Regions from separate parts of the Rhodococcus ruber genome, predicted to be linked through region 3. Evidence: riboswitches for the same ligand, from Rfam matches in the RefSeq annotation. Region 3 holds a riboswitch; each other region holds the start of a gene.

Region 1 (3,270 bases), 2.5 Mb from region 3:
GCAGCCGTCGACGTCGAGGTCGACTAGCCCTGCCGGCCCGGACGACGGGCCCGGCCGGTGCGACGGCCCGCCGGGGAACCGGTCAGCTGCACTGCGCCGCGCCGGCGGTGGACTCCGCCAGGCCCGGACGGGTCTCGGGCGACGGCCCCCACAGTCCGTCGGTCTTCGCGTAGGTCCAGCCGGGACCGGCATCGACGAGCGTGCGCAGCGCGTCGAGCAGACGATCCACGTCGGCGGAGGAACTGCCGAGACCGAGAGAGGCACGAACCGCGCCGCCGGGCAGCCCGACCCGGGCGAGCAGCGGGTGCGCGCAGAACCGGCCGTCGCGCACCCCGATTCCGTGCTCGGCGGACAGATACGACGCCACCTCGCCGGGCTCGAAGCCGGCGACCGTGAAGGTGACGATGCCCACGGAGTCCGGGGAGTCGCTCCACAGCCGCAGGATCTCGACACCGTCGACACCGCGCAACCCGTCGAGCAGGCGCCGGCACAACGCCTCCTCGTGCGCGGTGACGGCATCGGCGTCGAAACCGGCGAGCGCGTCGCACGCCGCGGCGAGGGCCGCGACGCCGAGCACGTTGGGCGTGCCCGCCTCGTGTCGCGCCGGGGCGCAAGCCCATTCGGTGTGGCCGAGACTCACGTCGCGGACCGCACCACCCCCTGCGAGGTGCGGTTCCGCGACGTCGAGCCAGTCCCGGCGCCCCACCAGAGCACCGGCACCGAACGGAGCGTAGAGCTTGTGCCCCGAGAACGCGAGGTAGTCGACGCCGAGCGCGGCGAGGTCGATCCGCCGGTGCGGAACCAATTGTGCTCCGTCGACGAGGATCCGGGCACCGCAGGCATGCGCGACGTCGGCGAGTTCGGCGATCGGGAGGACCTCGCCGGTGACGTTGGAGGCGCCGGTGACGGCGAGCAGCGCGGCGGGCCGGCTGCACAGTTCCGCGACGAGCCGGCGGACCGTCTCGGCGACGGTGTCCGCAGCCTCGACAACGCGAGCGTTCTTCCAGGGCAACAGGTTTGCGTGGTGCTCGACGTCGAGCACCACCACGTCGCCGGGCACGGCTCCGGCCAGGAGATTGAGCGAGTCGGTGGTGTTGCGGGTGAACACGACCACCTGATCGTCTGCGGCACAGACGAATCGAGCCACCGACTCCCGGGCCTGCTCGTAGCTGGTGGTGGAGATCCTCGAGGCGTAACCGGCACCGCGATGCACGCTGGCGTAGTACGGCAGGAGTTCGGCGATCCGCTCGGTCACCGCTTCGAGGGCCGGCGCGCTCGCCGCGTAGTCGAAGTTGGCGTAGGTGCAGGTACCGCCCTGCACTAGGGGCACCTGGAGATCACATCCGGTGACCCGGGCGAACGGGGCGATACAGGTGTCGGCGGTCAGTACAGCGGCAGTCATGACGTTCCCTCGTCGTTCAGGGATTCGCCGGTGGTCGCCTCGTCGCCCGAGTACGATCACGGTCCGAATCCGCGCTTGCCGTGTCCGGTGTGGAAACACGGCCAGGTCGTCACCCGGAGCACCCCACCGCGGAGGAGGGTTGCCGACCAGCTAGCCGGGGCTTGTCGCTGGTTCTCGTGACCTGCGGAAGAGGATGGCAAAAGCGCGCGCGGATGTCAAACCGGGACCGCACCGTCGGTCGTCCGGAACGCGAATCCCCAGGGAGAGGCGGTTTCTCACGCCGAGCCGGACATCGGGCCGGGATTCCGGCGTTGCGGGACGCGGAAGAATCCACCGCGCGAGTGGGCACCGACACACCCGATGTTCACCCTCCGTCCACCTGACCGTGAGATAACCGGACGAACGCACCACCAGGCCGAGAGAAGGACATGCGATTGCCTGCCCAGCCCACGACGGATTCGGATCGGTCGTATCGCATCCCCGAGGAGTTCCTCCGCTCCTCCCATGCCCCGGCCCCGCGCACTCTCGTCGACATCCTGCGTGCCACCGCCGACACCCACCCTGACGCTCCGGCCGTCGACGACGGATCCGTCACCCTCAGCTACGCCGAACTCGTCGAGGAGGTCGTCGCCTGCTCCTACCGGCTCGCCGACGCGGGAGTCGGTGGCGGGGACCGCGTCGGCGTGCGCATGCCGTCCGGCTCCGCGGACCTGTACGTGACGATCCTGGGCATTCTCGCGGCCGGCGCGGCCTACGTGCCGGTGGACGCGGACGACCCCGACGAACGCGCCGAGCTCGTGTTCGGGGAAGCGCAGGTCACCGCCGTCGTCACCGCCGACGGCATCGGTCCGGGCACCGCGCCGCCGTCGCCGAAGCCGCAGCTGCGCGGTCCGCGCCTCGACGACGCCGCCTGGATCATCTTCACCTCCGGCTCCACCGGCACCCCCAAGGGTGTCGCCGTCAGCCATCTCAGCGCCGCCGCCTTCGTCGACGCCGAGGCCCGGCTGTTCCTGCGCGAGAACCCGATCGGCCCCGGCGACCGCGTGCTGGCCGGTCTGTCGGTCGCATTCGACGCGTCCTGCGAGGAGATGTGGCTCGCCTGGCGGCACGGCGCGTGCCTCGTCCCCGCGCCCCGCTCCCTCGTGCGGTCCGGGATGGACCTCGGACCGTGGCTGGTCTCCCGCGACATCAGCGTCGTCTCCACCGTTCCGACCCTCGCGGCGATGTGGCCGGCCGAGGCGCTCGAAGCGGTGCGGCTGTTGATCTTCGGCGGGGAGGCCTGCCCACCGGATCTCGCCGAGCGGCTGGCTGTGCCCGGACGCGAGGTGTGGAACACGTACGGACCCACCGAGGCCACCGTGGTCGCGTGTGCGGCGACGATGGACGGCACCGGCCCGGTCCGCATCGGCCTGCCGCTCGACGGCTGGGATCTCGCCGTGGTGGACGGCGAGGGCCGCCCCGTCCCGGAGGGCGGCACCGGCGAACTCGTCATCGGCGGTGTCGGCCTGGCCCGCTATCTGGACCCGGCCAAGGACGCCGAGAAGTACGCCCCCATGCCCACCCTCGGCTGGGACCGCGCCTACCGCAGCGGCGACCTGGTCACCCTCGACCGCGCGGGGCTGCTGTTCCAGGGACGCGCCGACGATCAGGTCAAGATCGGCGGCCGCCGCATCGAACTCGGCGAAGTCGACAACGCTCTGCAGAACCTGCCCGGCGTCGCCGGCGGCGCGGCCGCCGTGCGCAAGACGGCGGCCGGGCACTCGATCCTCGTCGGCTACATCGCCAGCACCGATCCCGAGTTCGACCTCGCCTCCGCGCGCGACCTCCTCGGCGAGCAGCTGCCCGCAGCCCTGGTCCCGAGACTGGCG
Region 2 (3,270 bases), 1.7 Mb from region 3:
AACGCCGCCCACAGCACCAACAGCGCCTGCACGAGCCGGGAACCGAGATACCGGGCCATGGTCTACTCGCTCAGCCAGGTGTCGAAGAACTGCAACCGGGCGGAGGCCTCGAACTTCAGGTCCTGCACCGCCCCCGCCGCACCGATGGCCTGGGACAGCTCCACGGTCGGCAGCCACAGGCCGTTGTCGAGGACGAGCTGCTGTGCCTGCTCGATCAGCTCGCCGCGTTCGGCCGGGTCGGTGGTGCGCAGCTGCGCGGACAGGACCTCGTCCAGCGCCGGGATCGGGCCGCGGTTGTTGAGGTTGCGCCCGTCGAGTCCGAACGTGGTGCGCAGGATGTCGCCGTCGGCGCGCGTGCTGTTGTAGTAGGTGGCGTCGAAGTCCTTCGTGCCCTGCCGGGCAGTGGCTTCCGGGGTGGAGACCAGGTCGAGCTGCAGGTCGATACCGACCTCGCGCAGCTGCTGCTGCACGAGCTCGAGGATCGCCTGGTTGCCGGCGAACACCGAACTGAACAGCACCGAGAAGGACAGGCGGTTGCCGTCCTTGACGCGGATGCCGTCCGGGCCGGGAACCCAGCCGGCGGCGTCGAGGATCGACTTCGACTTCGCCGGGTCGTAGGTGACGTCGTCGAGTGCGGCGTAGCCGGGGGTGCGGGAGGCGAGGGTACTGGTCGCGGGCCGGAAATCGGGGCCGAGGACGGTGTCGACGAGTTCCTGGCGGTCGAGGGCCGGCACGATCGCAGCGCGCACCGCCGGATCGGTCAGGACGCCACGGGTGACGTTCGGCTGGAAACCGAACGGGACACCCGGGTTCGGCGTGGTGAGGATCCGTCCGCCGCTGCCTTCGATCTGGGAAGCGTCCTGCGGCAGCGCATCGCTGATCGCGTCGAGCTGGCCGGATGCGAGGCTGCCGGTGCGTACACCGGACTCCGGGACGATCGTGAACTCGATGCGATCGAGGTAGGCCTCGCCGTCGTGCGCGAAAACGTCGGATCCCCACGAGTATCCAGTGCGCTTGACCAGCGTGGCGGACTTGTCCTGCTGGTAGTCCTCGTAGACGAAGGGACCGGTGCCGGACAGGTCGCCGGCGCAGCGTTCCTCCGCGGACTTCGCGACGTCCCTGTCGGACAGGAAGCCGAGTTGCAGCGTCGACGACGCCTGCAGGAACTGCGCGTTCGGTCCGGCGAAGGACACCTGGGCGGTGAGCGGATCGAGCACCGTGGTGCCGGTGTACCCCGACAGGTAGCTCGCCGCCAGCGCTGCCTTGGCGCCGGTGAGGGTCTGGACGATCGCGTCGAAGTTCTTCTTCACCGACTCCGCGGTGAACGGGGTGCCGTCACTGAATGTCACGCCGTCCTTCAGCCGGAACGTGAACGCCGAGGCGTCCCCGTTCACCTCCCAGCTTTCGGCGAGCCACGGCTTCAGTTCACCGGTCCCGGGGTCCTGATCGGTGAGCGAGTCGACGATCTGACGGGCGACGTAGATGGTCTGGTTGCTGCCGGCCTGCGCGGGATCGGCACACGTGGGGGCCTGGGACAGGCCGTAGCGCAGGGTGCCGCCGGGCTGCGGGGTGCCGCCACCGGAGGAGGTGCCCGCCGTGTCGGCGCCGCACGCGGCGAGCCCACCGGTGAGGATTGCGGCGGTGGCGCCCGCGACGGCGCGACGTCGGGCGGCAGAGGTGAACGGAACAGGCACCGGGGAACTCCATGATCTCGTGAGGCGCCGATGGCACCGCGCTTCGCGATGCCACCGGCCGGGCAGACGGTCGTAGTTCTTCGACTGGGTTGCGCCGCTCAGGCGCGACAGGATCGGGGGCGACAGAGGCCCGAGCACTGACGGCACAGGTCGACGTGCAGGCGCGCCCACGCGCCCACGAACCCCTCGCCTGCCATGCCTTCTCCTCCATCGTTCCCGGCGGTAGCACCCTCACCTGCGGCAGGGGGTTGCTGCGACGTCGTCGAGCCGGGTCTCTCGGTCGCTCTGGATGGTTCCCGGTGACCGTACGCGTTGCGAACGAGTTCGGAGAACCCTTTCGCTCACCGTGATCGAAACCCGGCGTCGGCACGACGGCGCCGGTCGGCGAGCGCACAGAGCAGCGACACCGCGAGCATGGCGGCGCACACCGCGAGGCCGGCCGACGCGGCACCGGCGAAGTCGTCCCCGTCCGTCGCCAGCGCCGACAGATACAGGCCGGACACCGCGGCGAGGGCGACCGTCGCGGACAACCGCTGTGACAGTTGCAGGAACCCGGCCGCGACACCGTGACCGCCCGCCGGGGACGACTCGAGCGTCAGCGCCCGGTTGGGTGCATCCACGAATCCACCCGAGAGGCCCGACAGAGCGGCCAGCGCCACGAACACCGGCATCGTGGCGTCGTGCCGCACAGCGGCGGCGTAGCCACCGACGACGGCGATCTCGGCCGCCACCGCCACGACGACCGTCACCCGGCCGTATCGCGCGACGACCCGCCACCCCACGGCCGAGGCGACGGCCATCGCCGCGGCGGCGGCGGACAGCACGGCGGCGGCCTGGACCGCGGCATAGCCGCGCCCCTCGATGAGGTACAGGCTCACGACGGTGTTCAGGGACAGCACCGCACCGAACCAGAACAGTGCGACCAAGGTGCCGAGGATGTATCCGCCGGATCCGGTCAGTTCGGGAAGCAGCACGGGCTTGCCGCCGCGCACGGCGACACGGCGTTCCCACCATAGGAAGGTGGCGAGTGAGACCGCCGCTCCCCCGACGGCGAACACCGCACCCACCGGACCCGGTTCGGAGACCACGGGCACCATCACCAGCGTCGTGGCCGCCGCGAGCAGCGCGAGGCCCCCGGCATCGACCCCGCTGCGGGCCGACGGTCGTCCCCGATCCGGGGGCAGGCGGCGGGCCGCGAGCACGAGTGTGACGAGTGCGCACGGCACGTTGAGAATCAGCAGAACACGCCACCCGTAGTCCCCGGGTGCAGCGCCGAGCACCAGCCCACCGACGAGTGGACCGCACAGCCCGGCGAGGCCTCCGGCCGTGCTGTAGGCGGCCAGGGCCCGGGCGCGCGCCGGGCCGGTGTAGTTCTCGGCCAGGATCCCGAGCACCTGCGCGCTGATCAGGCCCGCCCCGACCCCCTGACCGGCCCGTGCGGCGACGACCGTCCAGGGGTCGGACGCGACAGCTCCGCACACCCCCATGACCGCGAAGAGGGTCATGCCCGCGAGGAACAGCCGCCGCCGGCCGGCCACATCGCCGAGCCGGCCTGCCGGGACCAGCGCAAGACCGA
Region 3 (3,270 bases):
GGCCTCCCCGGTGGGCAGGTACAGACTGCCGACGGTCAGATCGCCGAAGTCCGCCTCGACGTACCGTCCGGAGGCGGCGAACTCGTCCTCGTCGAACCCGACGCGCGAGGAGTCGGCGGGGCGCCGGGACAGGATCGCCACCCCGGCACGGCCCTTGGCCTCCGATTCGGCCGACACGACGTACCACCCGGCATCGAGGGCCGGCGCGATCGCCGCGTGGAACTGCTGCTCGGTGGCGCGCACCTCCTGCAGGCACACGATGTCGGCGGGCTCGGTGGCCAGCCAGGCGAGCAGGCCCTTGCCGGCGGCGGCACGGACACCGTTGACGTTGACGGTGGAGACGACATGAGGCACGCCGGTCACCGTAGCGGACGGTCCCGACCCGGAACGACGACGGGACGCCCCCGGCAGGGGCGTCCCGTCGTGTGCGGTCCGTGCGTCAGGCGCGGGCCTTCTGGAGGTTCTCGTCGAGCGCGGCGAGGAACTCCTCGGTGGTCAGCCAAGCCTGCTCGGGCCCGATGAGCAGGGCGAGGTCCTTGGTCATCTGGCCGGCCTCGACGGTCTTGATGACGACGTCCTCGAGCTGCTGGGCGAACTCGATCACCTCGGGGGTGTTGTCGAGCTTGCCGCGGTGCTCGAGACCACGGGTCCAGGCGAAGATCGACGCGATCGGGTTCGTCGACGTCGGCTTGCCGGCCTGGTGCTGCCGGAAGTGCCGGGTGACGGTTCCGTGCGCGGCCTCGGCCTCGACGGTCCTGCCGTCCGGGGTCATGAGCACGGAGGTCATCAGGCCCAGCGAACCGTAGCCCTGCGCGACGGTGTCCGACTGGACGTCGCCGTCGTAGTTCTTGCAGGCCCAGACGTAGCCGCCCTCCCACTTGAGCGAGGAAGCGACCATGTCGTCGATGAGACGGTGCTCGTAGGTGAGTCCGGCGGCGTCGAACTCCGCCTTGAACTCCTCCTCGTAGATCCGCTGGAACTCGTCCTTGAACATGCCGTCGTAGGCCTTGAGGATCGTGTTCTTGGTCGAGAGGTAGACCGGGTAGTTCTGCTGCAGGCCGTAGGACAGCGAGGCCCGCGCAAAGTCCTGGATGGACTTCTTGTAGTTGTACATCCCCATGACGACGCCGCCGTCCTCGGGAATCCGGCACACCTCGTGCTGGATCGGCTCGGAGCCGTCCTCCGGCGTGAAGGTGATGGTGACGGTGCCCGGGCGGTCGACCTTGAAGTCGGTGGCGCGGTACTGGTCGCCGAAGGCGTGACGGCCGACGATGACCGGCTTGGTCCAGCCCGGCACCAGGCGCGGCACGTTCGAGATGATGATCGGGGCACGGAAGATGGTGCCGCCCAGGATGTTACGGATCGTGCCGTTGGGCGAGCGCCACATCTTCTTCAGGCCGAACTCCTCGACCCGGGCCTCGTCGGGAGTGATGGTCGCGCACTTGACGCCGACGCCGTGCTTCTTGATGGCGTTGGCCGCATCGACGGTGACCTGGTCGTCGGTCGCATCGCGGTGCTCGATGCCGAGGTCGTAGTACTCGAGATTCACATCCAGGTAGGGATGGATCAGCTTGTCTTTGATGAACTGCCAGATGATGCGGGTCATCTCGTCGCCGTCGAGTTCGACGACCGTTCCTTCAACCTTGATCTTGGACATGTGCGCTTCGCGTCCTCCTAGGAAGTGTCCCTGGTCCCAAGTCGATCCCACTTTGTGGGTGCGATCGTGGTCGGCTCAATGAACCATTTATGGCGTGCTCACACGTGCGGAACACGGTCCAAACAAGACGAGCGTACTGCTATCGCCCCGGTCCGCCAAGCGCACCCCCGGCTACCCGCGGGTAACTTTCACCTGCTCAGGCGCCCTCTCCCGGCAGGCACGGGTCGCCTACCGAAGCGTCCGTCCGAGCCGCTAGACTCGCGCCAGGTCATGAGTACCAGCGTGAAGCCCCGGCTTGCTGGTCGGCAACCCTCCGGCCAGGGTGGGGTGCTCCGGGTGATGACCCGGTCGTCCGGCGACACGCCGCACGACAAGCCGGTCCGATGGAGGTATTCGTCATGAGGGTTGTGATCATGAGCTGTCGTCACTAGCCGCCCCGACCTCCCGACCACGGCCAGTAAGGACATCATGACCGACAGCGAGAACACCCGGCGCGAAGACGGCTGGAGCTTCGAGACCAAGCAGATCCACGCAGGACAGCCCGCCGGCGGCGACACCCGCGCCCGCGCCCTGCCGATCTACCAGACCACCAGCTACACCTTCGACAACACCGACCACGCCGCCGCCCTGTTCGGCCTCACCGAACCCGGCAACATCTACACCCGCATCATGAACCCCACCCAGGACGCGGTCGAACAACGCATCGCCGCCCTCGAGGGCGGCGTCGCCGCCCTGCTCCTCGCCTCCGGCCAGGCCGCCGAGACCTACGCCCTCCTCAACCTCGCCGCCGCCGGCGACCACCTCGTCGCCAGCCCCTACCTCTACGGCGGCACCTACAACCTGCTGCACTACACCCTGCCCCGCCTCGGCATCGAGGTCACCTTCGTCGACGACCCCGACGACCTCGACCAGTGGCGCGCCGCCGTCCGCCCCACCACCCGCGCCTTCTACGGCGAAACCATCGCCAACCCCAAAAACCACCTCCTCGACATCCCCGGCGTCGCCGCCGTCGCCCACGAGCACGCCCTGCCGCTGATCGTCGACAACACCGTCGCCACCCCCTACCTGATCCGCCCCCTCGAGCACGGCGCCGACATCGTCGTGCACTCGGCCACCAAATACCTCGGCGGCCACGGCACCGCCATCGCCGGGGTCATCGTCGACGGCGGCACCTTCGACTGGACCGCCCCCGGACCCGACGGCACCGCCCGCCACCCCCAGTTCACCACCCCCGACCCCAGCTACCACGGCGTGGTCTACGCCGACCTCGGCGCCCCCGCCTACGCCCTCAAGGCCCGCGTGCAACTGCTGCGCGACCTCGGCGCCGCGGTCTCCCCGTTCAACGCCTTCCTCATCGCCCAGGGCCTCGAGACCCTGAGCCTGCGCATGGAACGCCACGTCGCCAACGCCGGCAGGGTCGCCGACTTCCTCGCCCGCCGCCCCGAGGTCACCGCCGTCGCCTACGCCGGCCTCGACTCCTCCCCCTGGCACCAGCGCGGCCGGGCCCTGGCCCCGCGCGGGACCGGCGCGATCGTCACCTTCGAACTCGCCGGCGGCGTCGACGCCGGCAAGAAGTTCGTGAACGCGCTGACCCTGCACAGCCACGTCGCCAA

Evidence for each region. A riboswitch is a leader RNA that binds a small molecule or an ion and turns the genes downstream of it on or off. The one in region 3 is predicted to bind S-adenosylmethionine.
Region 1: it holds a riboswitch for S-adenosylmethionine, as region 3 does, so the genes downstream of both, F1734_RS04610 (aminotransferase class V-fold PLP-dependent enzyme) here and F1734_RS18580 (bifunctional o-acetylhomoserine/o-acetylserine sulfhydrylase) in region 3, are expected to answer to the same signal.
Region 2: it holds a riboswitch for S-adenosylmethionine, as region 3 does, so the genes downstream of both, F1734_RS01060 (ABC transporter substrate-binding protein) here and F1734_RS18580 (bifunctional o-acetylhomoserine/o-acetylserine sulfhydrylase) in region 3, are expected to answer to the same signal.

The regions. Positions count from the first base shown of each region.
Region 1 is NZ_CP044211.1:982,741-986,010, reverse strand. Features, by position in the region: gene F1734_RS04615 (YbaK/EbsC family protein) at 1-27, shown strand, start outside; gene F1734_RS04610 (aminotransferase class V-fold PLP-dependent enzyme) at 83-1,402, opposite strand; SAM riboswitch class IV at 1,469-1,584, opposite strand; gene F1734_RS04605 (Pls/PosA family non-ribosomal peptide synthetase) at 1,831-3,270, shown strand, end outside.
Region 2 is NZ_CP044211.1:216,370-219,639, reverse strand. Features, by position in the region: gene F1734_RS01065 (ABC transporter permease) at 1-59, opposite strand, end outside; gene F1734_RS01060 (ABC transporter substrate-binding protein) at 63-1,694, opposite strand; SAM riboswitch class I at 1,899-1,990, opposite strand; gene F1734_RS01055 (MFS transporter) at 2,036-3,270, opposite strand, start outside.
Region 3 is NZ_CP044211.1:4,008,101-4,011,370, forward strand. Features, by position in the region: gene F1734_RS18570 (exodeoxyribonuclease III) at 1-354, opposite strand, end outside; gene F1734_RS18575 (NADP-dependent isocitrate dehydrogenase) at 440-1,657, opposite strand; SAM riboswitch class IV at 1,924-2,039, shown strand; gene F1734_RS18580 (bifunctional o-acetylhomoserine/o-acetylserine sulfhydrylase) at 2,126-3,270, shown strand, end outside.